One region of the Paenibacillus sp. FSL K6-3182 genome, then DNA from elsewhere that is predicted to be linked to it. Evidence: a T-box and tRNA genes for the amino acid it is inferred to sense, from the RefSeq annotation. Region 1 holds a T-box; the other regions hold tRNA genes.
The links. The T-box of region 1 lies ahead of metG (methionine--tRNA ligase). A T-box ahead of a tRNA ligase gene usually reads a tRNA of that ligase, here a tRNA-Met.

Region 1 (10,182 bases):
GGACTCGCCCCAGCCGCCGTCGTCATTTTGAATAGATAACAGCCACTTGATTCCCTTCTGAATGGCGGGATGGTCGTCTGGCACCCCAACTGCTGTCATTCCTTTTATTGCAGCACCTGTCCCATGCGTATAGGCAATACCCCAGCGACCGTACCAGCTACCATCCCTCATTTGCTGGGAGAGCACCCATTGCACACTATTATCCAGCCAGCGATGGCCGATTGTCATGTCCAGCTCATCCCCTAGAAAACCAAGAACACGGCCGGTTAAATCGACAGTAGAAGGATCGGTAGAAATGTCAGAGGAGCCTTCAAAAGTAAAGAAGCTGGCTGGCAGCTGGTTGCCTTCGCGTTCGAACGCAGGCCAGCCGCCATCTTCGTTTCGCATCGCCAGCACCCAGTTTAAACCTCGTTGCCAATTGGCGTGTAAGCCATTTGCTTCGGTCGTGTAAGGCCGAATAGCCCGCAGAACAGCAGCGCTGTCATCAACGTCTGGATACAGCGTATTTACGTTGGAGAATCCCCAGCCTCCTGCAGGTGTGTTCGGCAAACGTCTAGTCCAATCTCCTAAACGAACCTGCTGTCTTGCTAACAAATAAACCCCAGCTTTCTCGAGGGCAGGCATGCTTGGAGAGGCTCCTGCTTCACGCAGCGCGTAAGTCAGCATGGAGGTGTCCCAAACTTCAGCAGATGCGACTTGAAGATGAGGCCAGTCAACGCACATGACTGAAAGTATACCTGCCAATAATCGATTTACGGCGGGTGAATCCGTGGAGTAGCCCAGCGAAAGCAAAGATAAAATCATCAATATTGTTGCAGTAGAGAAGGTTAGAAGTGTTCCGTTTGGCTCAAGTCTCTCGAACATAAAGGCTTCAGCCTTCTCATACGACGTTAAGGAGCTGGGTGGAAGCAGACTGGATAAAGGCAAGCTGGATATAAATTCATTCAACGCAGATATCCAGGTCGTATCATTCGAAAATTTGCGCGAGTCGTTAACAAATAGCTGATAAAGCTCGGGCATTGTGCTCGTTTTGCGTACAAATTGTTTGTTCGCCATAATGATAGTCGGTACAAGGTGGACACGCGCGTGACCAGAGAGGGAGAATAGATCAAGGCCGATTCCGAGATCGGAGAAAAAAGCTTCAAGCGGAATGCGCAGCATACGCGGCCATTCCGCTTGACCTGTTGCGGCAAACATAACCTGCGTGAGCAAGGATCTAACCTCGGATAAACCGCCGCGCTTCAGAATAAATTGCTTAGCCCTTACCATACGCGGATCAGCTTCATAGTAGTAACCTGCATAAAGCAGTGCAAAATAAGCCTCAGACGTTGCGTCCAAATTGCCCTCGGATTCGTCAGGATAAACCTTCCAAGCACCGTTTTCCTCTTGTTTTGAGGCGATTCGAGCTGCAAGCATGTGAATCAAACGCTCATCTGCTCTGCCTAGCAGGCGCAGTAAAATGATTAAATAACTATCCGTCATCGTCCCAGAATCGAAGCACATCCGCCATGCGCCGTCCTGCGACTGCTGGTGAATAAGCTCTTCCGTCATTGCATCTATCCTTGCGCGGATTCGTTTCATATCCATGTGGCGCAATCATCCTTTGCAACTGTCGTTGCTTAATATATATGCGCTAATCAGCATGCACAGTCGAGGATCGCCTAATAGGAATAGACGGCTTGTTCAAACTGTTTATTCATTAAGGGTTAGAAGCCGTTGCAGCAGCATGGATACAGCCATTGTAGCTGCTCCTTCTTTATGTCGGATAATAGAAAAATCACGTTCGAAACGCTGTTTGCTCAACCGAAGCTGGATCAATTCTCCCGATTCTAATTCCTTCTTTACGACCCAGCGTGACAGCATAGCTATTCCTAAACCGGATACAACAGATTGTTTGACACTTTGGCTGCTATTAAAAATGTAAGAGCGTTTTTGGGTTAATTGCGCATCACGTATGAACTGGTCGCTAAAAGCGCGAGTGCCAGAGCCGACTTCTCTCAGTACCCATACTTGGTTTTGCAACATTTCGGCATCAATGAAGCGCTCCGCTGCGAGCGGATGTGTAGAAGGAGCGATCAGAATCATTTCATCTTTCATGTAAGGCGTAACGATTAAATCTGACGCGCTTGTATCGCCTTCAATGAGACCAATATCCAGTTCGTTGGAACGCACTGCTTGAACAATTTCCTCCGTATTCCCGATTGTCGTTTGGATAGTAACAAGCGGATATTGAACAGCAAATTCAGCAAGCCGGCTTGGGAGAACATATTCACCAATCGTAAAGCTGGCTCCTATCTGCAAGCTGCCCGTCACTTTATCCTGCAAAAGCTGTATGTCCTGCTTCGCTTCCTCATATAAAGATAAAATTTGCTTCGCCCGTTGGTACATAATGTCACCAGCTTCGGTAAGCCGAACCTGCTTAGGAGAGCGATGCAGCAGCTTCGCTCCAAGTTCATTTTCTAAATTTCGAATATGCAGGCTTACCCCTGGCTGAGAAATATTCAATAGATCTGCAGCTCTTGAAAAATGACTTTGCTCGGTTACGGTAACGAATACTCGAAGTGCCTCAATGATCATCATTATCCCTCATTATTGATTGCGATTTTCTTGAATATAACGTAACTATAAGGAAAAAACGAATGAATGGCAATTTAATCATTAGGATTCCTGATGATAAAGATAGGGAATAGGTATTTCACTTTGTCTGCTCCGAGCCTTATAGTGAATGCAACAGGAACACTTGCTAAACACAAGTTGCAGAGGTGAAATCGATGATTATAAAAAATGTTTTAATTCGTCATTCGAATAATGGTTTTGGTTTTATACAAGGATTAGCGTATACGATGGGTATTGCAATAGCAGCGAAAGGAATCGCGATGCTTCCTTTTTTTAACGTTATGGGTCAGCTGGTTGTCGCTATTTTATTAGGGATAGCCTGTCGTGCATGGATAGGCTTGCCAGTGCAAGCGACGAGCGGCATAACGTTTTCAAGCAAAAAACTGCTGCGATTCGGAATTATTCTGCTGGGGCTTCGCCTGAATTTAAATGATATTTTACATGCAGGACCAAAGGTATTTGTGCTTGCCGTTATTAACATTGTTTTTACGATATTTGTTGTATATGGAATAAGCAAATGGATGAAAATAGATAAAAATTTAGGCCTTCTCACAGCCTGCGGTACAGCTATTTGCGGTGCAGCAGCTGTTGTAGCGATAGCTCCACAATTGAAGGCAAGTCCAAATGAAACAGCAGTGAGTGCGACAACGGTTGCGATTTTAGGAACGCTCTTTACTCTAGCCTATACCGTATTGTACCCCGTGCTTGATTTAAGCAACGCAGGTTATGGTATCTTCTCGGGTGCAACATTACATGAAATTGCGCATGTTATTGCTGCCGCGGCACCTGGAGGACAAGAAGCGATTGATTTGGCTGTTATTGTAAAGATGACTCGCGTAGCGCTGCTTGTCCCAGTTGCGATTATTATTGGAATTTGGAATGGCCGCAAAGCCCATAAAGCACAAAAAATGAGCTTAAAGCAATTGCCGATTCCATGGTTTATCGTTGGATTTCTTGCCATGAGCGGAGTTAATACGTTAGGCATAATTCCTGCCGCAGCTACTGCGAATCTGATTGTCGCCGCTTATTTTCTTATTGCAATGGCAATGGCAGGACTTGGTCTCGGCGTCGATTTTGTCGTATTTAAGAAGCTTGGAAAAAAACCATTTATTGCGGGATTCATTGGTTCTGTGCTGCTAGCCGGGCTCGGATTGCTGCTTGTGCATATTTTTCAATTGGCATAAAAAAGACAAGAAAAAGTCCGCAGGCATACAGCGCCTTAGCGGACTTTATTTGCTCAACCTTGAGAGAGAGCGGAATTTTGACGGGGGTACTGCCGAATATGCTTGATTCGTGATTCTCCGTTCAGAGTCACTCCGTTGCCGATCTGAATGCTCGCTGCTGAGCCGGATGCAATGACTTGTATGTATCCGACTGTAATATTCGGCGCACAATTGGTTCGAAACAGCTCAATACCACCAGCATTATCAAATTCCGGATCACTGATAACGGGCAGCGGGCGTGAAAAAAGCTCATAGGATTCAAAAAAAACTTCACCTGAAATCAGATGATCTTCTTTCCGCTGCACTGCTAGTGCTCGAAGCTTGGCGCTCGTCACAGCGCGATCACCAAGCTGTACAATACCTGCCTGACCAACGGATATTATACGCAAGAACCCAACAGTTGCGGTTCGAACATGAAAGGTATTGATAGATTGATCATTGATTCGATTCATGATGCCACCTAGCTTCCCCCGAAAGTGCCGCTAGATTCTTCTTCCGGAAGCGGAAACGGAGCAATCGGTCCAACGATGACAGATTCAGGCGGTGTATCGAACATTGAATATAAGTTTACGTTATCGGTGTCTCCAACTTGCAGCATCGATGCACTGGATACGCCGAGCACTTCAATTTGACCAACACTAAGCAGATGATTAACGACTTTAAAATACAGCATTATGACATTCCTCCGGTAGATGGGGAGTTGTTTTGCAGCTCTCGCATATATGCGAGCAATGCAGCGTCGGCATCCCTTTTTGTTTTGGACAGAACGGTAGCTGTGACTGCATTGTTATCAATCGCGGCTGGTTGAGTATCGCTGCCTCGATCTGTTTTTTGCATATAGTACTGAATGCGAGCAGGCACTTGTTTGCGGACATCATTTATAATAATTTGCCGATGATAAGGATCTAGTGGAATTTGAAGCTCGTTTTCGTAGGAAAGCAGCTTTTGCTGAGCTTCCATATCCAAATAGCGAGTCATCCCAGCATAAATATCATTGTATAGCCCATTTTGCGGCGGTGTAGGTGAGGCTGCAGTTGGGAAAGCGGGCGTATTTGATACGGTCATCTGTTCAATGCTTCCAGGGATAGAATCATCTCCGATGCCTGGCGCGGTCATCCCGATATTCAGTGTGCCGTCCAGCTTCTCAACTTTCAATTGATCAAAATGATATTGTATGCCGTCTATATGGTAAGTAGGGCGCGCTTCGAGCTGCTTTACTTGTTCACATAAAGCGTTGACCTTTGCTTCAAGTGCATCCAGCCGCTCACAATGCTCGTTAAGCTTATTTTGTACTTCAAGTGACCATATTTGCCACGGGGAAAGTGGATTGTTTTGCTGCATGATACTTGCACCTCCTACTCGTAATGAGTTCTAATTTCCGCTTAAGTAGGGTTAGGCAGTGGGACGAAGGAAAGCGGATTATCTGAGGATAACTCTGGAGCAGGCTCAGTGAACCCGCCCGAATTATAGAGTTGTGACAATGAACGTATGGATCCGGCACTGCCGACCTGCAGGACGGAGCTGTTCGATATGCTGTCGACACGTAGCTGATGAATTGTAATTTGCTGATGAATGGTCAGGCTCATATTGCACTCACATCATTATTCGAGCTATCTTGCACATCCGGATCAAGGGTGTTTGTTGCGCTGACAGCGTTATTTGAGTTCGTTAAGCTTCCGGTTAGGAATGATCCTGATCCCGCATACGTCTTGGAAGTGCTATTTGGCGACACTTCCAGGGCGTCTCCAAATTGAATAATGGAGCCGGAGCCAACGCTAACAATTTTGACAAAACCTACGACAGCTGGCATGAGCATCCTCCCTTTGTATAGATGATTTTTGATAAATGGATTGTTTATGGTATAGCTTATGCGGCATTCGCCCAGAGGTTACTATCCAGAAAGTATCCTGAAACGCTCAAGGCGCATATGCTGGTAGAAGTGCTGGAAGGCGGGTGTTTGCTGTGGCATCTAAATGGGATGATATGGAACGGTGGATGGAGAAGCAGCAGATGCCGAAAGGCTTTGAGCTGCTGCGCGAACCGGCTTGGGTAGAGCAATATGTGCGTAAAATGATGACCAAAGCACTGCCCGAAGCGGCTGGTGTTATGATTGGAGGAGGCTCAGCCGCCTTTTCTGAAACACGTCATTTTTTGAATGTGAAGATTACATTGCCGGAAGGCTTTGATAAAGAGCAGCTGCGGTTGTTCGTAAGGGAAGATCGGCTGCGCCTGGATGGACTGCCGAGCGGTAAGCCGGAGACGATCAAGCTGCCTAAGTTTGTGAAGCCAAAGGTGTGCAAAACATTAGTGAAAGACAATTTTATGCACGTGAAGCTTCAGAAGAGGCCAACCAATCGTACCTATCATGAAGCGATTATTCGCTGGTAGTTAACGTATGGAGGAACAGGAAGGGCACAAATCTAGATGAGATGTGCTCTTTTTGTCACGAAATCGACAGGTATTACAGCTGGCTAAAGGCTTCACTATCCCTTATAATGTCTAATGAACATGTACATATTAGTAAAAAGGGAGTGTGTTCAGTGTCCTTAGTCGATGTAAGCAGTGTTTCTGCTTCGTTATTCATACTTGGAATCGTTTTTTTAATGCTTATTTTCGGTTTGCTGAGCTTTGGTATCCTGCGGATGTTTCAGCAAAAATTTCGTACAGGCTGGTTTAGTTTTGCAGGAGCGGTCGTGAGTTTTGTAGTCTTCATGTACATATTAAATAAGTGGTATCTATAATTTTTTATAGCTGATCACGACCGGAGGTAAGGGCTTGACCTGGACAATTATATGGTTTTTTATTAACATGCTGTTCGTCGTTTCCATTATCAGTTATATGTTTATGCATCGCTCGTACTCGGAATCGAAACGGCTCTCCAATGATTCCGCGTTAATTAATAAGCTCAATACTAGGCGGAAGCTCGTCGGCATTATTAGTATCTTGTTATTTGTAGCGATGTCAGCTAGCTTTATGATCAACATGAGATTAAATGGTTAAATGGAGGCTCTCATTGACGAGAGCTTTTTTTAAATATAAGACTTTATAAGTTTTATTGCTTATAATGGACTTATATAATTCTCCGCGAAACGAATGCTAAGCCTCCATAGGCGGCTTTAGCCGTTTTAAGTTTGTTCGTCATTATGGAGATATACAATTTTTAGTCCGGAGGTTCGACATATGCATACGATGGAAGACATTATACGACGCATGTCTAGTCAAGGATTGAGAATAACGGATCAAAGGAAAACGCTCGCAAAGCTTTTTTCTGAGACACAGGGTTATTTGGCTCCGAAGGAAGTCTATGAATATATGGGGAAATCGTATACGGGATTAAGCTTTGATACCGTATATCGCAATTTGCGAGTGATGGAAGAACTCGGTGTGCTGGAGCAGGTTATTTTTGAGGATGGCGGTAAGTTCAAGCTGCATTGCAGAGAGAATGAACATCATCATCATATGATTTGCCTGCAGTGCGGGATGACTTATCCCATTACCTTCTGCCCAATGGAGCAAACGAATGTTCCTGATGATTTCCGAGTTGTGAAACACAAATTCGAGGTGTTCGGATATTGCAAAGACTGCATACAAGACGAGTCAGCAGTTAGCGAGGCCTAATGTCAGAGAAACGGGTAATGAAAAGAGTGACTCAAGCTCCGATCCTCTTTTATCGCAAAGTGATTTCACCTTTGACCCCGCCATCTTGCCGTTTCTATCCGACCTGTTCGATGTATGCGCTCGAAGCGATCGAGAAGCATGGAGCGGCTAAGGGCTCGTGGCTTGCTATGAAGCGAATTGCCAGGTGCCATCCCTTTAATGCTGGTGGTTATGATCCCGTTCCGCCTGCAAAAGACAGCAACATAGATGCTCCTTGACAGAGAGGGCTCTATTTGGGTATATTTTGATTTATAAGTGGTAAAATTAGTTTTGGTTTTATTTATATGTCCGAGGAATGGATAAGTACAATAGCAGAACCTTTTCAGAGAGCCGGGAAACATGGTGCAAGCCGGTAAGGGACGCCATTGGAAAATGGTCCGGGAGGATTCGCTTTCGAGCTTCAGCGGCAGCGCTGGGTAAGGGAGCGACGCGAAGCTGGCGTTAACGGCGCAAGCCGCCATGCAGGCGGCACACGAAGCTTTCTTGAAGTGGCGGTTTAACCGCTCATTTCCGGATTGAAATTTGGGTGGTACCGCGTGAGTTCAAACTCTCGTCCCATGATGGACGGGAGTTTTTTGCGTTTTTTTAGACTAATGCAATAGGAGGAGTAAAAATGACGAAAAAAAATACGTTTTATATTACAACGCCGATTTATTATCCGAGCGATAAGCTTCACATTGGACATGCCTACACGACGGTGGCTGGTGACGCAATGGCACGTTATAAACGTCTGCGCGGCTATGATGTATGGTATTTGACGGGTACAGATGAGCATGGACAGAAAATTGAACGCAAAGCAAAGGAAAAGGACCAAACCCCGCAGCAATTTGTTGATGATATCGTTGTAGGCATTAAAGATCTGTGGGCGAAGCTGGAAATCTCCAATGATGATTTCATTCGTACGACGGAGGATCGTCATAAGGTTGTTGTTGAGAAAATTTTTGCTCAGCTGCTCAAACAGGACGATATTTATAAAGGCACGTATGAAGGCTGGTACTGTACGCCTTGTGAGTCGTTTTTCCTCGAGCGTCAGTTGGTTGACGGCAAATGCCCAGACTGCGGACGTGCGGTTGAGCTTGTAAAAGAAGAAAGCTACTTCTTCCGCATGAGCAATTATGCTGATCGTTTGCTCAAATATTATGAAGACAATCCAGATTTCATTCAACCGGAATCACGCAAGAATGAGATGATCAACAACTTCATTAAGCCGGGCCTTGAGGATTTGGCTGTATCGCGTACAACGTTTGATTGGGGTATTAAAGTGCCTGGAGACGCTAAACATGTCATTTACGTGTGGATTGATGCGCTTTCCAACTATATCACGGCATTAGGCTACGGAAATGAAGGCGATGATCAGAAATATCGTGATTTCTGGCCGGCTGACGTACATTTGGTCGGAAAGGAAATTGTTCGATTCCACACGATTTATTGGCCAATCATGTTGATGGCGCTCGATTTGCCGCTGCCTAAGAAGGTGTTTGCACATGGCTGGCTTCTGATGAAGGATGGCAAAATGTCAAAATCCAAAGGCAATGTTGTCGATCCAGTAATGCTAATCGATCGTTACGGACTTGATGCGCTTCGTTATTATTTGCTCCGAGAAGTGCCGTTTGGCGCAGACGGAACATTTACGCCAGAAAATTTCGTTGAACGAATCAACTTCGATTTGGCGAACGATCTTGGTAATCTGCTTAACCGAACGATAGCGATGATCGATAAATACTTTGACGGTGTGATCCCGCCATTTGCAGGCAGTGTAACCGAATTTGATGAATCGTTGCAGAAGCTTGCGAGTGAAACGATCGTTCAGGTAGAGTCAGCGCTTGAAAATATGGAGTTTTCCGTGGCGCTGTCATCCCTTTGGCAGCTTGTAAGCCGCACGAACAAATATATCGATGAGACACAGCCGTGGACGCTTGCTAAAGATGAGTCCAAAAATGGACAGCTAGCATCGGTCATGCATCATTTGGCGGAATCGCTGCGAATCGTATCGATTCTGCTGCAGCCGTTCTTGACGCATTCTCCAAGGGAAATGTGGAAGCAGCTTGGACTTGAGCAAGGTGAACTAACTTCATGGGAGAGCACGAAGCAATTCGGTTCGCTGCCGGGCGGAACGAAAGTAAACAAGGGTACACCATTGTTCCCACGCCTCGATACGTCAGAGGAGTCTGCTTTTATCGCAGCAGCAATGAGCGGCGGTACACAGTCAGAGCAGTCAGCTGAGCAGCCAAATGCGGCGAAGGCAGCGGATGAAGCACCACAGGCTGCGCCTGAGAGCAAGGATGAAATTGCAATTGATGACTTTGCAAAGGTAGAGCTTCGCGTTGCTCAGGTTATTTCTGCAGAGCCAGTTCTCAAAGCAGATAAACTGCTGAAGCTTCAATTGGATCTTGGGTATGAGCAGCGCCAGGTTGTTTCCGGCATTGCTAAGTTTTACACACCGGAGCAAATGGTTGGACGCAAAGTTATTTGCGTTACAAACTTGAAGCCGGTTAAGCTGCGCGGCGAAATGTCGCAAGGAATGATTCTTGCAGCATCACATGGCGATCAGCTTACACTTGCAACGGTTCCTGACAATATGCCAAACGGCGCTGTTGTGAAGTAAGTTCATTTGTTCATATACGGAGGCACCCCTGAGGTTGTTTAACTTCTGGGGTGCCTTTATGTTTTGCTGCTCTTCAAAAAT
Region 2 (10,182 bases), 1.4 Mb from region 1:
TAAATATAATCGAAAGCCTGTCCTATACATAGCAGAGTCGTTAGTTGAAACGCTTTGGGAGCAAACGCTTCGCGGAGGTTTAACGCAGGATCCTTTAACCAAGCTTGAAGATTTTTTCGAGGTCCATCCGATTCAGCCAAATAACATATTTGAGATTCATCCTGGTTTGACTGTTAAGCTGTTGCAAACGAAGCATATTCCTAATAAGCCAAGCTATTCCTTTATTTTTAACAACAGCTTCTTCTACTCTGCCGACATGCGATTTGATCCAGAGCTGCTTCAGCAATTAGTTGATGATGGCGTAACGACTATTTACCATGATTGCCAGCTTGAAGCGCCAGCTGTTGTTCACGCAAGCCTGGAGGAGCTTCTAAGCCTTCCTGAATCTATTCAAAGTAAAATATGGCTTATGCATTACGGGGACACCATAGAGCAATATGAAGGTCTAACCGGCCATATGCGAATCGTTAGGCAGCATGAAAGCTATGAGATCAACTAAATACAAAAAAGGCGCCGACATCTAAGAAGTGCGGCGCCTTTTTATTAATGTTGTTAACATTTCATTTAGAACATTGGAAGCTGATCCAAATTGTTTGTTGGATCTCCATCTGCGTCGCCTCGAATATAGATGTCGCCATCTTTTCCTTTAAAGGCATTTACCCCTGCAATGTGACCTGCTTGTACCTCTTGAAGTGCCGTTGCATAGTCAAGCACTCGGCCGCTATTCGTTTTGAATGCGGTAAGATCACCGTCTCCATCCTTTTGTACGGCAACAATTTGCTCCCTAGTATCTTGTCCGCCAACCTCGTGACTCATCTTTGTTAGCCCCTCTCAACTTATAAGAATGTACAGCCAATTTATATCATGCCTTGCGTGTGCAATAATTATGCACAATCGCTTACAAAAAAAATCCAGCGCTATCGCATGAGGAGCGAATGCTGGATTTTTGTTTTTATTTTCTTTTGATTGCATCAGTTGGAAGTTTCCTTCGCCAAACAAACTGCTCGTCATGCGACAAGGAATCATGTATTGCGAAATTTGCTACAGAACCAATAACAATGCCGATAATTCCAAACATCCCCAATAGCCAAATGGCTAAGTAGGCATACTCTGCTGCCAACAGCAACCGCCTCCTGCGCGCTTTCTATCATCGTATGCTGAAAATCATGCCTTTAGTATTGTTTAAATTAAATACACAATTAGGTCGCATGAATTAGCTTTATGCAGCATATCAGCGCAGATCCAGCGAGTAACGATTTCTTGTAAAGAAGTTGATCGTTTCTGCCGATAATGGAATAAGGAGGTGTTTTATGGATATAGCAGCAGCATCTATTGCGATGAATCAGAACAGCTTAGCACTTGCAGCGAGCATCCGAGTGATGTCTTTAGCAAAGGAACAAGCTACGCAGCAAGCCCAGGATATGGTTCAAATGATGAAACAAGCACAACCTCATTTAGGCCAAAGCATCGATATACAAGTTTAAACTAAACCCCCAAAGGCATGAATCGCTACTTGGGGGTTTTCCATCTTGAAACTGTTTCAAATGAAACGGATATGTTTAGTAAATCTAATACGAAGGCCTGCTTATTTGAGATTGTTCAGAAAACTAACATTATCCTAATCTCATTGTTAAAAAATTCTAACAACCTTCGTTTATCCTTAATTTAACAAATGAAAAGTTGGAGGGATTATGATGAACATTTGCTTTTATCAACAAAGAATTGAAGAAGTACGAGCTGAAATGGTTGAAATATTTGGCGCATGCAATAATTTTACAGATCAAGCTGTTCTCAAAATTAGCCAAGAACTGGATTATCTCTTAAATCAATATTCTGGATGTTTAACAAATCATTCAAATTAGCCCTTTCACATGAAGAGGTTTTCTTATATGGCATGAACGAATATGAAATTACGTTTTGGAGGTTTGATTGTGGAGATAAAATAAAAAGGACCCTTGCTATGCAAGGGTTCTGAACGTGCACCTAGCTTATCCAAATTTTGCAGCATTCTCCTCTTCACCTCATAAGGCTCACGATCCTAACTGCCACAACGACATTTGATTTCCCTGTTTTGATTTTCCCTCCTGCTTCCTCTAATTAACTACTTTACCTTGCCATTTTCGGCGCTGCTCTCTCTTAAAAGAATGGAACAATCACCTGCCGCGATTAAGATTAGCTTTTTCGGGATAAAAAAACACCCACAATAATGGGTGCTTGTTTCTACTATTTTAAAACGATTTGAGCTTTTTCCCCATCATCTTCAAGCTTAATTACAAGACTTTCATTGGAACTAGCTACCGAGTCTGGAACTTCGATTACAACAAAACCTTTTTTGCTCGCTAATGGTTTAATACTATTTTGACTCAAGTCTCCATCGATCATAGTTACAGTGTAATCATATTCATACTCGCCTTTAAAAATAGCTTTCATTCGAATACCATTTATCATTGCAGTAAAATCATTTGCCTCTTTGCCATTATTGGTAACATTATAATTTAATACAATAAATTTATTGCCTTCATCAGCGCTTGAGGAAAACATATCACTACTCACTTTTTGATTAAACTCAAATGATTCAAGGGTAATTTCCCAAGTGCCTAATTTGAATTTATCACCTGGCTTGAAGGATGCTTCTTTCGGTTCCTCCGTAGGCGGAGTTTCCGTTTCTTTGGGTGTTTCAGTAGCCTCAGTCTCCTTGCTATCCACCGTGCTTGCTTGATTGTTATTCGAAGATTTGGCTGCATTATTTGTTTGTGATCCCCCGCATGCTGATAAAACAAGCAATATGAGTGCGAGTAATGTAAAGATTTGAACTTTTTTCATCAAACTTTCCCCCTTCAACAATTTTCTACATATTACCACAAATTATAAGGATTGTCTTAGAAATATTTGTCATACTACGTCAATTCTTTTTCAAGTAATTGATACCTATAATAGATTACTAAAAAATACTTTTAATAATTGCTCCATTTAATATCCATAAAATGGTAGTTGTTAAAGTTTCTCATTTGCTATTTCAAGCACCTTTTTACTTCCAGAGTGTTTTGAACTAATCGGTTCGAAATGGTATAGTAAGTTTATTGCTCCCAGGTTGACTTTTCAGCGAATTGTCAATTACAGAGAAAGCGAATTCTTAGCATAGAGACGCGGCAGCACCTGCCTTTTTCGTCGAATATCTCAAAAGGAGGATAACAGCCCATGCAGGTTGAAAACTGTGTACCGTCTGGCATTCAACCCAAAGACACTGGCTTCGGCTACACATTGTCTGTTATTGGCGGCAAATATAAAATGACCATACTGTACTGGCTCTCCGAAAACAAGGTCATGCGGTTTAATGAGCTGCAACGGAAAATCGGCACTATATCCTTTAAAACATTAAGCATGATGTTAAAAGAGTTGGAGACAGACGGCATTGTCAGCCGCGAGGAATTCCCACAAATCCCTCCCAAAGTTGAGTATTCCTTGACCGAGTTGGGGCAAACGATTATTCCGGTACTGGATATCATGTGCCAATGGGGAGAAAAAAACGGCATACCAGCCGCGCAGGCGGCGACAATCCCGCTTTCGATATAAACACTCAAGAAGAAAAGCAGCATTTCCATGGATGGAAATGCTGCTTTTCGTTTCACCACTAATTAAAGACTATCAATAAAATCAACATAACCCTGCGCGCTAATATCTAAATTCCTTAAGTAATCTGGATTTCCTTCCGTCTCGTATTCTGCGCCATAGAAGGCATAGAAGGAACGATAATCGGCGCCGCAATACAAAAATGTCGTGTCAAAGGGAGATAGGAGTTGGTCAAGTCCGTAACGGAGTTTCCCTTCTTCGGTAAAGTCTTTTTCCCTTCCACCGGCGGTTACAGCTAGGGCGGTTTTTCGATTTCTTAATTTATCGCCCTTTGATCCGTATGCCCACCCGTAAGTTAGGACTTCGTCAAGCCATTGTTTAAGCAGCGGTGGAGAACTGAACCAGTAAACAGGGAACTGCAAAACTAAATTGCTATGCGCTTCAATCAACTGTTGTTCCTTTTCCACGTCGATTTTTCCGTCGGGATAGGCTCTGTGCAAATCGTGAACCGTATATTTGTCGGGATATTTACGAAGCTCATCCGCCCAGCGTTTATTGACGATGGATGCTTCCATGTTTGGATGTGTAATGATAACAAGTGTTTTCAATGTATTGCCCTCCTTGAACGGTATTTGTTTCTGAACTAGAGTATAGATCGCATCGCCGCATTGCGGAAGTATGCACTTTTAGTTCACCTACTTACCATAAGGTAAGTATTGTACCGAACAGCTAGTCCCAAAATGTTAATCGAATCTTTTAAAATCTTTACCGATTTAAATGGGAAATGGAATGCTTAATGTAGTCAAGGAGAGAATGTTGAGGAGAATCTGAGGGTTAAGATCTAGCAGTTTTGATTATAAAACAAAAAAAGCCTTGATTATCAAGGCTTCCGAAGTTTAAGTTATGGTGATCTGAACAGGGTTCGAACCTGTGACCCCTACCCTGTCAAGATAGTGCTCTCCCAGCTGAGCTACCAGATCATGTTAGCGACAATTAATAATATATCAGGTGAAAGACGCCAAGTCAACATATTTCTTTACAGATTTTTCTGACTCTCCACTCTCATCAAGATGTCTCCACAAAAGTGGAATCGGTCATAATGATTGTATAATAATTGCAACAATTTGTCTTTTAACGACGTCAAGTAAGTGCTGCAGCAAATAAAAGAAGAGGTGACCGTATGAAAAGACGATTGATACTGACAATGACACTGGTTGCAATGATGCTCTTCACTCTTGGACAATCCGTATGGGCATTCAAGGACGTTAAAAATGACGTTAACGAGTCTAAAATTAACGAGCTTAAGAAGATGGGCATTATAAGCGGAGATAAACATGACAAGTTTAATCCTAAGGGCAAGCTCACTTATGCCGAAGGCGTTTCTTTGATCGTTAAAGGGCTAGATATTAATATCAACCACATCCGCTTCATTAAAGAACCTAAAGCAAGCGACTATTTTACAAACATAAAAGATAACGCTTGGTATTCGCAAGCTTTCATCATCGCGAGTATTAATGGTCTAGAAATTCCAAAAACGGTCAAAGCTAACGACATCATGACCCGCGAGCAATTTGCTCATCATTTGTTTAAAGCTATGATGACGAAAGGCGATTACGCCTTTATTGAAATTTTCATGCAGTTGGAAGATGCGGCTGATGTAAATAAAACCTACATGGACAGCATTCAAAAGCTGCTCATAAGCAAAGTCGTCACATTGGATAGTTCGAACAAGTTTTATCCTAAAAAAGCTATTTTGCGCGGTGAAGCTGCTGGCTGGCTTTATGATGCCATTACATTTGTAAAGGAGACGGCTCCAATTCCAACTAAGCCTGAGCAACCGAGCCTCGACCTGAAGCTTTCCATTGAGGCGGTAAACCCGCAAGTCAATAAAGTAACTGTAAGCACTCAAGTCGGACATCCCGGTTATGGTTTCCGTATTACCTCTATTGCTTTCGAAGGAGATCAAGCTTTCATCAATGTAGAATTGGTCATGCCTGATCCTGATAAAATGTATCCTCAAGTTATTACAGACGTATCCGCTTCCACATATATTGATGCTAAGCTAAAGCCAGTACTCACCCAATCCTCGCAATCTACGGGATCAAGTGAATCATCCACAGGCAAAGCGATCATCATCAATTAAAACAAAAAAGACTTCTCTACCTGCCTTATAACCATCAGACAGTTGAGAAGTCTTTTTTTATTTGCTTTCAAGCTCATTCAGCATGGGAATCGACCAGTCAATCGGCTCGCTTCCAATCGATTCTAAGAAACGATTTGTCCTCGAGAATGGTTTGCTTCCAAAAAAACCTTTGTGAGCTGCAAATGGGCTCGGATGCGGTGAAATAATTAAATGATGCTTGTCCCCATTAATATGCTTCGCTTTCGCTTCTGCATTCTTGCCCCAAAGTATAAATACCACGGGCTTCTCCCTATCGTTTAGAGCGGCAATAATTTGATCGGTAAATTGCTCCCACCCCATCCCTTGATGGGAATTAGGATTGCCATCCTCCACCGTAAGCACTGTATTAAGAAGCAGCACTCCTTGCTTAGCCCATGAAAGCAAGCTTCCATGGTCAGGCACAGTGGCCCCTACATCCGACTCCAGCTCTTTGTAAATGTTTTTTAATGAAGGAGGTACCTTTAATCCTGGCTGCACGGAGAAGCTAAGCCCATGCGCCTGCTTTGGTCCATGATAAGGGTCTTGTCCTAAAATGACCACTTTCGTCTGCTCATAGGATGTATGATGAAGTGCATTGTATATATTTTTCGCTTCCGGATAAACCGTGGCCGTTTTATATTTTTCTGCCAATATGGCAAAAAGCTCTTGCATATAAGGCGCTTCAAGCTCACTTTGCAATTTCTGCGCCCAATCATTTGCTAACGAATTCATAATCATTAATATCCCCTTCAAACGCAATCGTTTTTGAATAAGCTGCCTTTATTAGCCCTGCATATCAAACCAATTATAAAAAACTTGATTAATATATTGTCCAGTAAGCAAATATGGAACCGTTTCTTCTTCTACGAACGACTCTTTTCCTTGAATACTAAAATAAAGCCATAAAGCGATTCCTTCGGAGAATGATTCAGGCTGGTAATCAGCTTCATTTAATAGGCCTGAAATGACAGACATACAGTCCTCTATCGCTGCCTCCCCTTCAGAATGATACGTTTTAAGCTTTATTTTCAAATAGGAATAGACATAAGGAAACTCCTTGTTTCCGCCCAGAGAAGAGCTGTAGAGCGCTGTAGAGATCGCAGCTGCCATTATGCTGGTTTTCCACTGCTCCACTTTTTCTGTGAGTGATACATCATCCTTAAACCGATGTAGAAGATCATTGTAAAGCGTGTCCTTTAAAGAGAATATCTCCGCATAGAGTCGACGCGCGCTTAGCTTAAGTGAAGTCTCCTCGTTCTTGTGCTGCATCAACCATCCACCTACTTCCCTTATCGCTCAGGTATTTCAATACAACTCTTAGTTTACTTCATTCAAAATAGAGAAAGCAAAAAAAGTTCCCACATTAAATAACGTGGCAAATGCCAAAAGTATAATAAAAAAAGCCCGCTGCATGATATCGCAACGAGCTCATAAGACAGCTTAATCAGAATGCACCACTTCTGTTCCTGCTATAAAATCATGAATCGCTCTTTTGTCCTCGCGCAAACCTACCATAAAGGCGCTGACGATCACAGCAATACCTAATGTTAATCCATAAACGAGTCCACCGACAACATTACGCAATAACATGGTGCCTATACCTGGAGGTGAGCCATCCAGCTTTCTAATCTGTACGCCGCATATCCTTTTCCCAATGGTATAGCCGCTCCAAAATACCGGAACCAGTAACGAGTAAAGGAATGAGACCACATCTGTAAAATAATCTCTACCTTCATTACCTCCTGTAAATAATAATGAAATAATGGCTAATGGAATGCCAATAATAATGCCATCCAGCAACGAAGCTCCTAATCGAATCCAAAAACCTGCGTTCATGCCGAGTCCCCTCCAGTATTACATCATTAATGTTACTCCCTTATTCAGACACATTCCTATTAAAACTTACGCTTATCAGCTCCGATGTATACCTTAATCCATTCGCCTATCCTTAAAGTAAAAAATATTTCGAGGCATTCCCGTTTGAAGACTAACCCATCTCTTTTTTGACGATGATTAAAATAATGAAAGAAGGAATATAATCTGGAGGATAGATTTTGTGGACACTACAACAGAATTGCTAATAAAAAGAGCATATGCCAATCCCCGTTTAAGACAAAACATTGTGAACAAGAGTATGATTTGTTTGTATTGTGACTACTCCGGTTTCGTTGCGCAAAATAATCATGGAGCAGCTTGTTGTTTTGTCTTCAATAGAACAATACGCGTTACCGCCAAAAAAATTATGATGGAATATATTGAAGGTTCCAATTACGGTGAATTGCTTGCTGTTCGTTACAGTCTAGAAATACTTGCAAGTGCGCTGACGGAGTATGAGCCGAAGTTCGCTATTATCTATACTGATTGCAGTCAAATCGCAAACATTTTATCAAAAGATTATTTTTCTCATTCACATCATAAAGATGCTAGAGATGAAATATTGGCAGTTCTACATCATTTAAATAATATGTATCCCAACGTTCACATACAAATAAAATACATAAGCAAGCACAAGAAAAACAATACCCTCCATAGGTTAGCCCATAATGCTGCGAGACAAGCTGCTATAAATTAATTACTGCCAGCCTCTAATTTACTTAACAACTTTAGAAATTAACATATTTAATTAAATCGCTAGATATTAAGTACTTAACAATAAAAAAACCTCCTTTGCTTAGAACTGACAAGTCAGATTCTATAAAGGAGGTTCTTTTATCGTTTGTACATCTTATGTACTTCGTGAAAACCATTGACTCGTCAATGTCTTCGAGGTATGCCGAGGACGGGAATCGAACCCGTACGGTGGTCACCCACCGCAGGATTTTAAGTCCTGTGCGTCTGCCAGTTCCGCCACCCCGGCATGTTGTAAAGGTTTTGCTTATGGTGGGCCCTGAGGGACTCGAACCCCCGACCAATCGGTTATGAGCCGACCGCTCTAACCAACTGAGCTAAGGGCCCTCGAAAAACGTATATTTCAACGTATTCATCGAAAGGTTGGTTGCGGGGGCAGGATTTGAACCTGCGGCCTTCGGGTTATGAGCCCGACGAGCTACCGGGCTGCTCCACCCCGCGACGTATATCCATTTGAGCAAAGCCAGTTGAATTGGCGACATAAAATAATATACTATATAGGTGTGTTTTAAGTCAAGCAAAATATTCTAATTTATTTTCTTTTTATTTTTTATGGTATAAACCTCACTCCGTATCGCCCTTTTCGGGATCGAAATACCTCTACCTCATGCGGAGTTTCATAGCCATACATCCAACCGTCATTCTCCATTCTCCTAACCAAACAACCCGCTTGAAATTTGGTTTCATATAGGCGAACCCAATATACCCATCTCATGTCATCCCTCCACTATCTTATTGGAGAAGCTGATGCTTATCACTCCAATAAAGGCTGTATACATTAGAATACCCCAAAATTGGGATCATACATGCAAATGGGGTATACTCAAAATAGGTCATTTCGAAGGAGCTGAAGACCATGTTATATGGAATTGTTGTTTTCCCCGAAAAGCATGTACAGGACTTCGCTAATAGCTGGCGAAGACGCCATGATCCGCATTACACAGCTGTGCCTGCTCATTTGACAGTACGATACGCAGAAGATTGGTCAGACGATGAATTGCAGCTTGCAGTCGCTCATTTAGAGCAAACAACATCTAAGCTGCCTGCTTTCTCTATCCATTTGAACCGTGTATCTACTTTTTTCCCTGTAAGTCATGTGCTCTATTTAGCGCTTGAAGACACCGTTTCCATGCAGAAGCTCCAGGAGAGCGTATGCAGCGGTCCGCTGGCCATTGTCGAGCCCAAATATGTTTTCACGCCACATGTCACGATAGGGCAAGAAATCTCAGCTGATGAGCTGCATGATTTATTCGGAAATCTGCGCATGCAGTCCATTGATCTTACTTCGAGAATTGATCGCATACACCTGATGTATCAGACCGAGAACGGCTCTTGGACCGCTTACCAGTCCTTTCTATTACGAGGTTAGACAAATATTAAGGAAAAAGCCCGCAAACGACGCAGAGGTCGATTACGGGCTTTTTCCTTATTTCAAATTATCTTGGCATTGGCATAATTTCGACTCCGCCGCCGTTGCCTTCTCCAGTTGGATTGTTTTTAATTTTTTCCAAAACCGCGTTTCCACGTGTTTCCCACTCAGCTAGCGCTTCACGAGCAGATTTTTTCTTCTCGATTACAGCCTGGAACAATTCATAGCCAGGTTGTTGAGCTTCCCATACGCCTGGTTTCTCACGGAAGATTTTGTCCGTATCTACAGCCGGCATTGGCTTAAGTGAAGTAAATGCGTCAATATTGTATTGCAAACCGCCGATTGGCGTCAAAAATTCCTTACGTGCAACCATTTCATATAGACTTCTTGATTTCAGCTTAGCCCATTCCTTGCTATTGGAGAACTTGATGAAATCCCAAGCGTCTTTATCGTT
Region 3 (10,182 bases), 3.2 Mb from region 1:
AAGTCGGGACCTAACGCGAGGCCGAAAGGCGTAGTGGATGGACAACAGGTTGAAATTCCTGTACCACCGAAGATCGTTTGAGCAATGGGGTGACACAGAAGGGCAGTGACGCGGACTGATGGAATAGTCCGTCCAAGCAGTGAGGCTGATCGATAGGCAAATCCGTCGATCATAAGGCTGGGCTGTGATGGGGAGCGAAAATTGCAGTAGCGAAGGTCATGTACTCCGGCTGTCAAGAAAAGCCTCTAGTGAGATCTAGGTGCCCGTACCGCAAACCGACACAGGTAGGCGAGCAGAGCATGCTAAGGCGCGCGGAAGAACTCTCGTTAAGGAACTCGGCAAAATGACCCCGTAACTTCGGGAGAAGGGGTGCCTCGGTAGGGTGAATAGCCCGAGGGGGCCGCAGTGAAAAGGCCCAAGCGACTGTTTAGCAAAAACACAGGTCTGTGCGAAGCCGTAAGGCGAAGTATACGGGCTGACGCCTGCCCGGTGCTGGAAGGTTAAGGGGAGCGGTTAGGGGTAACCCGAAGCTGTGAACCGAAGCCCCAGTAAACGGCGGCCGTAACTATAACGGTCCTAAGGTAGCGAAATTCCTTGTCAGGTAAATTCTGACCCGCACGAATGGCGTAACGACTTGGGCGCTGTCTCAACGAGAGATCCGGTGAAATTTTAATACCTGTGAAGATGCAGGTTACCCGCGACAAGACGGAAAGACCCCATGGAGCTTTACTGTAACTTGATATTGAACTTTGGTACGATCTGTACAGGATAGGTGGGAGCCTTTGAAGCATGAGCGCCAGCTTGTGTGGAGGCAACGTTGGGATACCACCCTGATCGTATCGGAGTTCTAACCTAGAACCGTGAAACCGGTTCGGGGACCGTGTCAGGTGGACAGTTTGACTGGGGCGGTCGCCTCCTAAAATGTAACGGAGGCGCCCAAAGGTTCCCTCAGAATGGTTGGAAATCATTCGAAGAGTGCAAAGGCATAAGGGAGCTTGACTGCGAGACCTACAAGTCGAGCAGGTACGAAAGTAGGGCTTAGTGATCCGGTGGTACCGAATGGAAGGGCCATCGCTCAACGGATAAAAGCTACCCTGGGGATAACAGGCTTATCTCCCCCAAGAGTCCACATCGACGGGGAGGTTTGGCACCTCGATGTCGGCTCATCGCATCCTGGGGCTGAAGTAGGTCCCAAGGGTTGGGCTGTTCGCCCATTAAAGCGGTACGCGAGCTGGGTTCAGAACGTCGTGAGACAGTTCGGTCCCTATCTGTCGCGGGCGCAGGAAATTTGAGAGGAGCTGTCCTTAGTACGAGAGGACCGGGATGGACGTACCGCTGGTGTACCAGTTGTTCCGCCAGGAGCACCGCTGGGTAGCCAAGTACGGACGGGATAAGCGCTGAAAGCATCTAAGCGTGAAGCCCCCCTCAAGATGAGATTTCCCAGTATGTAAGACCCCTTGAAGACGACGAGGTTGATAGGTTCGGGGTGGAAGCACAGCAATGTGTGTAGCTGACGAATACTAATCGGTCGAGGGCTTATCCTAAACACGTTTACTGCGACCCATACATCCAGTAGACAGCAGCATTAAGGCTTCAGCAAGCCTACCTTTCGTATCCAGTTTTCAGGGCGCAACTTGCTAATGCGTGCATTAGTGATCGTTCTGTAAATGAATAGTTTTAGTAGTAAATGACGCGGGGTGGAGCAGCCCGGTAGCTCGTCGGGCTCATAACCCGAAGGCCGCAGGTTCAAATCCTGCCCCCGCAACCAAACCAAGGTTTCACTTTCGGATTTATCCGAGCTTACATACGGAGCTGTGGTGTAGTGGCCCAACATGCCTGCCTGTCACGCAGGAGACCGCGGGTTCGAATCCCGTCAGCTCCGCCACTTTTACAAGAAGAGTAACAAAATATATGTTGGGGATTAGCCAAGCGGTAAGGCAACGGACTTTGACTCCGTCATTCTCAGGTTCGATCCCTGAATCCCCAGCCATTTATATGCGGAAGTGGCTCAGCGGTAGAGCATCGCCTTGCCAAGGCGAGGGTCGCGGGTTCGATTCCCGTCTTCCGCTCCAATTTTACACATCCAAAACATCTTGCAATGCAGGGTGTTTTTTTGTTATGAATAAGACATTAATAATGATGAGGGGTTCGCGATGCGCAAATTAGTATTTTTTGTAGGCGGTGCAGGAGCAGGCAAGACGACATTAGCGAAAGCGCTGGCGAAGAGGCGCAGTGTGGCCATTATTGATATGGATACGGTGCTTAGGCCGGCAGCCGTTGCGCTTATGACGCTTGCAGGACTTGATCCGAATGACCGAGATTCAAGTTTCTATAAGAAACTGTGCCGCGATTTAGGCTATCGCATTACGATGGATGCTGCACTTGAGAATATTGCTAATGACGGCGATATATTTGTAATCGGGCCCTTCACGAAAGAAACAGAGACCCCTGACTGGATTGAGCAGGAGCTCTTCGCAATCGGGGCCTCTTTATCAGACGTTGAGGTAAAGGTCGTATTCGTTTATCTCCGTGACGACAAGGTGCATTATGAACGAATTGTGCAAAGGGGATCTATACTCGATCAGTATAAGCTGGACAACTGGAGCGAGTTTAGTCCATCTTTAGTGAGGAGAGAGCTGAAATGGAACATTCCAGCATCCTCAGTGCTTTATTTTGACAACTCCACGCCTCTGAACGAGCAGTCTTTAGCATCTCTGGATCAATTTGTGTATGGTGGAGACGCGTTCTAATAGCACGAACATAAAAGCAGTTGAGTACCGTATGAGCATTAAAGCTTACTAGCCATTAGTTGTTCGAAAAGCTCCTTCGTTCTGGCGGCGTCTTTCTCATTAAAAATAACGGTTAAGCCGTCAAGCTGCATGGTAATGTACGGCGGTGAGTTTTTAAATACATATAGCTTGGCAGCACCCAGCTTCTCTAAGGAAAAGTTGCCACGGGCATATTCGGCTGTCGCTGTGCCATTTGTTCTAAATCCGCTTGGGAGCGTTTCTTCAAGCGTAATTCCCTTAACGTCACTTAAATTAAAGCTGTAATCATATAAAGGATAATCGATGGACACGATACCGTCCTCTTTAATAGTTAGAGTAGGAGCCGTATTGTCAGATTGTACAATAAAAGCAGTCAAAGGAATGACGATCACAAGGACCAGCACGATGCCGCCGTATTGAATCCATTTTCCGGCTCGGGTTGCCATATTGACCGTTGTTCCAATTCCAACACGTTTAGGAACCATGATCGTTTGATCATCCGGGTTGTAGTAAGTAGAGCCATTAATCCAGTAGTGGTCGTCATCGGCTACAATACTTTGGCCGTCTGTTTCCGCAAGGCTTTCTTCAACCGCCTGTATCTTGTTATGTACAAAAAAGATGCTGCACAGCGGCAAGAGGGATACCATGACAATACCAATCATCCACTGCGTAAAGCTCAGCGAGCTTCCCTGTGTTAAAATCATATAGGCAACAAAAGCATTAATGCTCTCAAAAACAGCAAGGCTAGGCCAAAGCATGGACCAATAACGACGTGCTGCGCGGTTAATAGCGGCGTTGATGTCGTGGTTTTTGCTGTATACCTTCGTCTTCATTTTGCCAAAGGCAGTGTAAATGACGAATAAGATCGCTGTCATCGCGAGTGAGGCAATGCCGGTCATTTTTAAGAGAACGTCGCTTTTAAACAAGGAAACAATAATAGGGACGACAGATAAAAGAGCGGGAATTAGGAACCAATAGGGAGAAACAAGCATCGATTTTTTGAGCTGCGTTACTTTGGTATCGATACGGATCACTCGTTTTTCTCCGACAAACCATTGTTTATCCCGTTTGAGAGCAGCGGCTTTATGATGGATTTTGTTGAAAGGAAGTTTGGATGTATACAAAAAAATTGCAAACCAAAGCAGCATGTAAGTAAAGGCTAACGAAAAGTATTTATCGAGCAGGAAAAAAGGCACTAAAGTTATTAACGTAATGCCAGCATACACAAAATATGATTTTTTATATTTTTCTTGAAGCTGCTTCATTTCTGCATCCTCGAAGGCATGTGCAGGAAACGTAACGCCAAACAATATATGATTGCTTGGTACGGCTTGCTTCAAAAACATAACAAGAATAGTGATGTAGGCAATAGCTGCTGGAACGATTAAAATAATATTGTTCATGAAAGGTCTCCTATTCTGGCAGGGGATGATTTTTGCTCATTGCGGCTTTAAAGATGTTCGAGCAAATGTGCATAAATTGTTCTTGCTCGATACCTTTAAGACTAGCCTCAGAAATAACAAGCTTTAATTCATATTCCAGCTTTTGGCTAAAATCAGCTTGCTTGCTCCATTCGGTGCGTACCTTGGCCCCATGACGGCGATCAATAGATATGTATCCCTCGTTTTTGAGAAGGGCATAGGCTTTGTTCACGGTCATGGCATTTACCCCTAAATCATCAGCGAGCTGTCTTACCGTTGGCAATTTCTCCCCATAATTGAGTCCGCCTACGCCAATTCCGATGACAATTTGGTTGCGGAGCTGGACGTAGATCGGTATATCACTGTTGTAGTCGAGCGTCATAATCATCGGATCACCCCTAGCAATAAAGTATCATTTGTATTAGAGATGTTAATACAGATTATACAAAATGTCAAAATGCAGCTGAATCATTTGGACAGGCAGTCCTTGGCATGGCTATAATAAACAGAAGAAGATTTTCCTCATTTCATAAAAATATAATAAGCGATTAGCCAATAAAAATATTTTTCAAGGAGAGACGATTATGATCAAATTCGGCGTTATCGGTACAAACTGGATTACGGAGTCATTTATTTCTGCGGCGCGCGAGGTTGAAGATTTCAAACTAGCTGCTGTCTATTCGCGTTCGATAGAAACAGCGAGTACATTTGCGGAGAAACATAGTATTGCTGCTACGTTTACGGATATCGAAGAGATGGCGGCAAGTGGACAAATTGATGCGGTATACATTGCTAGTCCAAACTCATTTCATGCCGCTCATGCGATTGCTTGTATGAAGCATGGCATTCATGTGCTCTGCGAGAAGCCGATCGCTTCGAATGCGCATGAGCTGCGCCAGATGATTGCGGCTGCGAAGGAAAACGGCGTGCTGCTCATGGAGGCGTTAAAGTCGACGATGCTGCCAGGGTTTAAGGCTGTTCAAGACAACATCGACAAGCTTGGAACGATACGGCGTTATTTTGCGAGCTATTGCCAATATTCGTCTAGGTACGATGCCTATAAGGCGGGTACGGTGCTTAATGCTTTTAACCCTGTATTCTCAAACGGGGCGCTTATGGATCTTGGCATTTATTGCGTCTACCCGCTTGTAGCCTTATTTGGCAAGCCGGATGTGATTAAAGCGACTGGTGTCATGCTGGATTCTGGCGTGGATGGGGAAGGAAGCATCGTTCTTCAGTATGAGAGCATGGATGCGGTCATCATGTATTCCAAAATTACACATTCATCGCTGCCATCGGAGATTCAAGGGGAGAACGGCAGTATCGTAATCGACAAGATTAGTGAAATAGGGAAGGTTGAAATCCAATACCGCAACGGAACAAGCGAAGATATTTCGCAGCCTTCAAATAGCAAGTCGATGTACTATGAAGCGAAGGAATTTATCGAGCTGATTAAAGCTGGACGTACGGAGTCATCCATTAACACGTTTGCAAATTCACTCGTAACGCTGGAAATTATGGATGAGGCAAGAAAGCAGATTGGACTCGTCTACCCTGCCGATGCTATAGAAACGAAATAATATAACAGGAGCGGTGTGCAGCCGCTTCTTTTTTTATATACTTATTCGTGACTAATTGCCTATTTTTCACAGCAGCCGTTGACAAAGGAAATTAATAATGTCATTATGATAATATCAAATTGAATAAATGATATGGATCGGAGTGCAGCAGCAATGGTCGAAAATGAATCCAATTACGCAGCAGATCATTACCGATCACCTGATGGCGCACCAGCAGATATCGTCATCTTTACGATCGTAACGACTGAAAGGCAAACGCCTAAGAAGGCGCTGCCTACGAGGGAGCTGCAGGTGCTGCTGATTAAGCGGAATATATGGCCCTTCGAAGGGCAGTGGGCGCTGCCAGGCGGCTTTACGATGGAAAATGAGACGGTATATGACTGTGCTATACGCGAGCTGCAAGAAGAGACAGCGGTTGAGGACGTGCATATTGAATATTTTAACGTGTATAGCACGCCTGGCCGTGATCCAAGGGGCTGGATTATCTCGCATGCTTTTCTAGCGCTCGTTAATGAATGTACACTTGAACAAAGGGCTGCGGCTGTAGATGCATCGGATGTGCAATTGTTTACAGTCGAAGAAGCGCTTCAAATGGATTTGGCGTTTGACCATAAGCAAATCTTGACCGACGCGCTGCAAGAGATTCGCAAGAAAATGCTGACTACGAAGATAGCGAAGGAGTTTCTGCCAGAGGAGTTTACGCTTAGTGAGCTGTATCAGGTAATAAAAACGGTTGTTCCTGATTTTGAGGAGAAAAATTTCATTCGCAAATTGACGTCAACGAAAAGCCGCAGCACGATTATTGAAGAGGCGACGGATACGAATGGAAATCCGAAGCAATCCAATCAATATTCGCAGCGAGCAGCGCAATTGTACCTTTTTACAAAGGAAGAGCCAAGATTGTCTATTTATAGCTGAACGCTACGAGGAGAGTGATGTCATGCTGAGGTTTAATGGAGTAGAGCTTGGGTTAAAACAGTTTCCGAATGGGGAGACGCTCATAAACGGCGATGAAATTCTAACGCATATGGCGGAATTCAATACGATCGTATGGAAATATGAGAATGATGGCGATCTGGTTAAGCTGATGTTCATCAAGAGCTACCTGGATGATCGGCGCGTTAAATGTACGTTGACCATTTATTATTTGCCGTACAGCCGAATGGATCGAGTCGAAGGTACTTCTGCCTTTACGTTAAAATATACAGCTGCCTTTATTAATAACATGAACTTTGAGTCGGTTACGATTATCGAGCCGCATTCCGATGTATCGCTGGCGCTGATCGATCGCAGTATCGGCAAATATCCAACGATTCAGCTGCTTGAGCAAGTCGCGAACGAAGTAGGTTTTGATTCGGAGAAGGACTATCTTTTTTTTCCAGATGCAGGGGCGCAGAAACGTTACAGCAAGGTTCAAGGCTACCAGCAGCTGGTAGGCTATAAAGCGAGAGATTTTCAGACCGGCCAAATCAAGAGTCTGGATGTCGTTGGACATACCCCGCGCGAGGGCTTTAAGGCCATCATTGTTGATGATCTTTGTTCGTATGGCGGCACGTTTATGCTTAGCGCAGAGAAGCTGAAGGTACTTGGAGCCACGCATATTTATTTGCTGGTAGGACACTGCGAGCATTCGATCTATAAAGGGAAAATATTAGAAACTGATCTTATTGATAAGGTGTATACGACCGATACCATACTTCATCAAGCAGAGCATGACAAAATTCACGTATTCGCAATGGGAGGCCTATAACATGACGCAAACATTCGTTTATCCAGCTACGCTGCTATGTGACTTTTACAAGGTGAGCCATAAAAATCAGTATCCAAAAGGAACGGAGCTCGTTTATTCGACGTGGACCGCTCGCACAAGCCGACTAGATGATATTAACGAGGTTGTCGCTTTTGGCTTCCAATCGTTTATAAAACAATATCTCATCGATTATTTTAATGAGCACTTCTTTGCAAGAACAAAGGCAGAGGTAGCGTATGAGTACAAGAGGCTCATTCAATTTGCGCTTGGAGAAGCGAATCCCGATGCATCGCATATTGAGGAGCTGCACGATCTTGGATATTTGCCGATCAAGATTAAGGCAATTAAAGAAGGTGCATTAGTACCGATAAGAGTACCAATGCTGACTATTGAGAACACGAAGCCTGAATTTTTCTGGCTGACGAACTATTTGGAGACGTTGATGTCGTGCCAGCTGTGGATGCCGGCTACGAGCGCTACGCTAGCTTTTGAATATCGCAAAATTTTAGAAGCCTATGCGCTGCAGACAAGCGGCGATACAGCAGGCGTACCGTTCCAAGGTCATGATTTCTCGATGCGCGGCATGGGTGCGCTTGAATCGGCGCTCGGCAGCAGCGCAGGCCATCTCCTATCGTTCACGGGAACAGATACAATACCAGCGATATTGTATTTGGAAAACTATTATAATGCGAATATAGAAAAGGAATTGGTGGGTACGTCGATTCCGGCAACCGAGCATAGCGTTATGTGCGCGCACGGACGCGATGAGATGGCATCGTACCGCTATTTGATCAAAGAGGTATACCCAAATGGCTTTGTCTCGATCGTATCGGATACTTGGGATTTATGGAGTGTGCTGGACGTGGTCATTCGCGGCTTGAAGGATGACATTATGAGCAGGGACGGCAAGGTAGTCATTCGTCCCGACAGCGGAGATCCGGTCAAAATCATTTGCGGCGACCCGGATGGAGAGAGTGAATTCGAGCGCAAAGGCGTTATTGAAATACTCTGGGATATTTTTGGCGGTACGGTTACGGAGAAGGGGTATAAGCAGCTAGATAGCCACATCGGGGCAATCTATGGGGATGCGATTACGATTTCGCGCTGCAAGGAAATTTGCGAGAAGCTGGCAGCAAAAGGTTTTGCATCGACGAATATGGTGTATGGTATCGGTTCGTTTACTTACCAGTACAACACGCGGGATACATTCGGCTTCGCATTAAAATCGACGTTTACGATTGTGAATGGCGAGGAGCGCAAAATCTATAAGGATCCCAAAACAGATAATGGCGTGAAGAAGTCGCAGACAGGTCTTGTCCTCGTTACGGAGCAGGATGGGAAATTTGCCTATACTGACAATCTTAGCGCAGAGGAATATGAAGCTCGTAAAGCAGAGGATCAGCTGGAAGTAGTGTTTGAAGATGGGAAGCTAGTTCGCGATTTGACGCTGGCTGAAGTACGCGCGAACTTATTGGCTCATTTATAAGTTATTTATCCGTGAAAATAAGATGCTCCCTCGAGCATCTTATTTTTGGTTTATTATAAATGTGTTGACAGAAGTTGGGTGATCAGATTATTATGATGTAAATCAAATGAAAGGAGGTCGATGACAATGTTCGGACTAAATTTAGAACGTAATCATGCAACTAAATATAGCAAGTCCATTTCATCGGCCTCTACGGGGCCTGTGACTATTTTCTAAAATCTTGTATGCTGCAAGCTGCAACGATTGGGAAATAAAGGCGCAAGATTAAGCCATGGACTTTTTGGGGTCCATGGCTTTTTTGTGTTTATTTGAATTTTGAGGAGATTATCGGATATGAAAGAAACGTATTATCAGCAAGTTAAGCTGCCTTCGGGGCAGGTGCATGTTTATGCAGGACCAGAGCTATTCGCGTCCTTGGATTATAAAGTGTTTGAAATGGCGAACAACAACTTACAAATACCGAATCAAGTATATATGAGCTATACGCCTGATGTGCATGTTGGCGTGGGAACCTGTATCGGTACAACAGCGGTATGGAATACGAGTGATGGCTACGTTTCTCCTTCCATCGTAGGCAGCGATATCGGATGCGGAATGCGCGTACAGCTAACAAATCTGCATAAGGATGATTTGAAGGAAGTGAAACTGCGGCGTAAGCTGGTTAAGGCTATTGAGAAATATATGCCAGTTGAGGAGCATGCAAGAGGTTACTTCTCAGATATTAGACTTGAGACTATCGTGAAGAAGGGCTTGCACGGCTTGCCAAAAAAATATATTCCAGATGCCTACACGCCGCGCAAAGCTACCTCTTTAACCCATGTGGAGAGCAGCCGCTTTGATTTTGACGAAGAGGTGCTGGATAAGTTTCCGGAAGTTGTCTGGCATCGCGCGCATCGCCAGCTCGGCACACTTGGCGGCGGCAATCATTTTGTAGAAATTCAAGCGATTGAAATTGCTGAGGAAAATAGAGAAATTGCCGAAGCATGGGGGCTGTTCGACGGCCAAGTGGTCATTATGATTCATTCCGGCTCGCGGGCTTGGGGCGGTGCGGTCAGTCAATATTGCAGCACGGACATTGCCAAAATGATGCGTCAGGAAGGCATAGGCACCGCGGATCCTAAGCTGCTGTATGCGCCGTTATCCCATCCGCTCGGTCAAACGTATGTCAACCTCATGT

Region 2: it has a tRNA-Met gene. The T-box ahead of metG (methionine--tRNA ligase) is inferred to sense a tRNA for this amino acid. The anticodon was not compared.
Region 3: it has a tRNA-Met gene. The T-box ahead of metG (methionine--tRNA ligase) is inferred to sense a tRNA for this amino acid. The anticodon was not compared.

Annotation. Positions count from the first base shown of each region.
Region 1 covers NZ_CP150265.1:4,498,054-4,508,235, reverse strand. Annotated here, with positions in the region: gene MHH56_RS20025 (prenyltransferase/squalene oxidase repeat-containing protein) at 1-1,587, opposite strand, end outside; gene MHH56_RS20020 (LysR substrate-binding domain-containing protein) at 1,693-2,580, opposite strand; gene MHH56_RS20015 (YeiH family protein) at 2,772-3,800, shown strand; gene MHH56_RS20010 (spore germination protein GerPE) at 3,854-4,291, opposite strand; gene MHH56_RS20005 (spore gernimation protein GerPD) at 4,300-4,512, opposite strand; gene gerPC (spore germination protein GerPC) at 4,512-5,180, opposite strand; gene MHH56_RS19995 (spore germination protein GerPB) at 5,222-5,425, opposite strand; gene MHH56_RS19990 (spore germination protein) at 5,422-5,649, opposite strand; gene MHH56_RS19985 (Hsp20/alpha crystallin family protein) at 5,802-6,227, shown strand; gene MHH56_RS19980 (hypothetical protein) at 6,615-6,839, shown strand; gene MHH56_RS19975 (Fur family transcriptional regulator) at 7,020-7,457, shown strand; gene yidD (membrane protein insertion efficiency factor YidD) at 7,475-7,714, shown strand; T-box leader at 7,779-8,057, shown strand; gene metG (methionine--tRNA ligase) at 8,110-10,101, shown strand.
Region 2 covers NZ_CP150265.1:3,136,156-3,146,337, reverse strand. Annotated here, with positions in the region: gene MHH56_RS13515 (MBL fold metallo-hydrolase) at 1-499, shown strand, start outside; gene MHH56_RS13510 (DUF3892 domain-containing protein) at 565-816, opposite strand; gene MHH56_RS13505 (hypothetical protein) at 953-1,120, opposite strand; gene MHH56_RS13500 (YjfB family protein) at 1,311-1,484, shown strand; gene MHH56_RS13495 (aspartyl-phosphate phosphatase Spo0E family protein) at 1,692-1,862, shown strand; gene MHH56_RS13490 (DUF4352 domain-containing protein) at 2,224-2,823, opposite strand; gene MHH56_RS13485 (helix-turn-helix domain-containing protein) at 3,199-3,573, shown strand; gene MHH56_RS13480 (NAD(P)H-dependent oxidoreductase) at 3,636-4,178, opposite strand; tRNA gene MHH56_RS13475 (tRNA-Val) at 4,475-4,550, opposite strand; gene MHH56_RS13470 (S-layer homology domain-containing protein) at 4,751-5,713, shown strand; gene MHH56_RS13465 (uracil-DNA glycosylase) at 5,771-6,463, opposite strand; gene MHH56_RS13460 (hypothetical protein) at 6,515-7,000, opposite strand; gene MHH56_RS13455 (RDD family protein) at 7,172-7,567, opposite strand; gene MHH56_RS13450 (RNase H family protein) at 7,788-8,303, shown strand; tRNA gene MHH56_RS13445 (tRNA-Leu) at 8,503-8,588, opposite strand; tRNA gene MHH56_RS13440 (tRNA-Ile) at 8,610-8,686, opposite strand; tRNA gene MHH56_RS13435 (tRNA-Met) at 8,724-8,800, opposite strand; gene MHH56_RS13430 (2'-5' RNA ligase family protein) at 9,216-9,728, shown strand; gene MHH56_RS13425 (extracellular solute-binding protein) at 9,796-10,182, opposite strand, start outside.
Region 3 covers NZ_CP150265.1:1,257,542-1,267,723, forward strand. Annotated here, with positions in the region: rRNA gene MHH56_RS05435 (23S ribosomal RNA) at 1-1,544, shown strand, start outside; tRNA gene MHH56_RS05440 (tRNA-Met) at 1,692-1,768, shown strand; tRNA gene MHH56_RS05445 (tRNA-Asp) at 1,809-1,885, shown strand; tRNA gene MHH56_RS05450 (tRNA-Gln) at 1,916-1,990, shown strand; tRNA gene MHH56_RS05455 (tRNA-Gly) at 1,998-2,072, shown strand; gene MHH56_RS05460 (hypothetical protein) at 2,154-2,750, shown strand; gene MHH56_RS05465 (DUF5808 domain-containing protein) at 2,789-4,171, opposite strand; gene MHH56_RS05470 (GntR family transcriptional regulator) at 4,182-4,577, opposite strand; gene MHH56_RS05475 (Gfo/Idh/MocA family oxidoreductase) at 4,774-5,769, shown strand; gene MHH56_RS05480 (NUDIX domain-containing protein) at 5,923-6,687, shown strand; gene MHH56_RS05485 (ribose-phosphate pyrophosphokinase) at 6,710-7,519, shown strand; gene MHH56_RS05490 (nicotinate phosphoribosyltransferase) at 7,521-9,005, shown strand; gene MHH56_RS05495 (RtcB family protein) at 9,339-10,182, shown strand, end outside.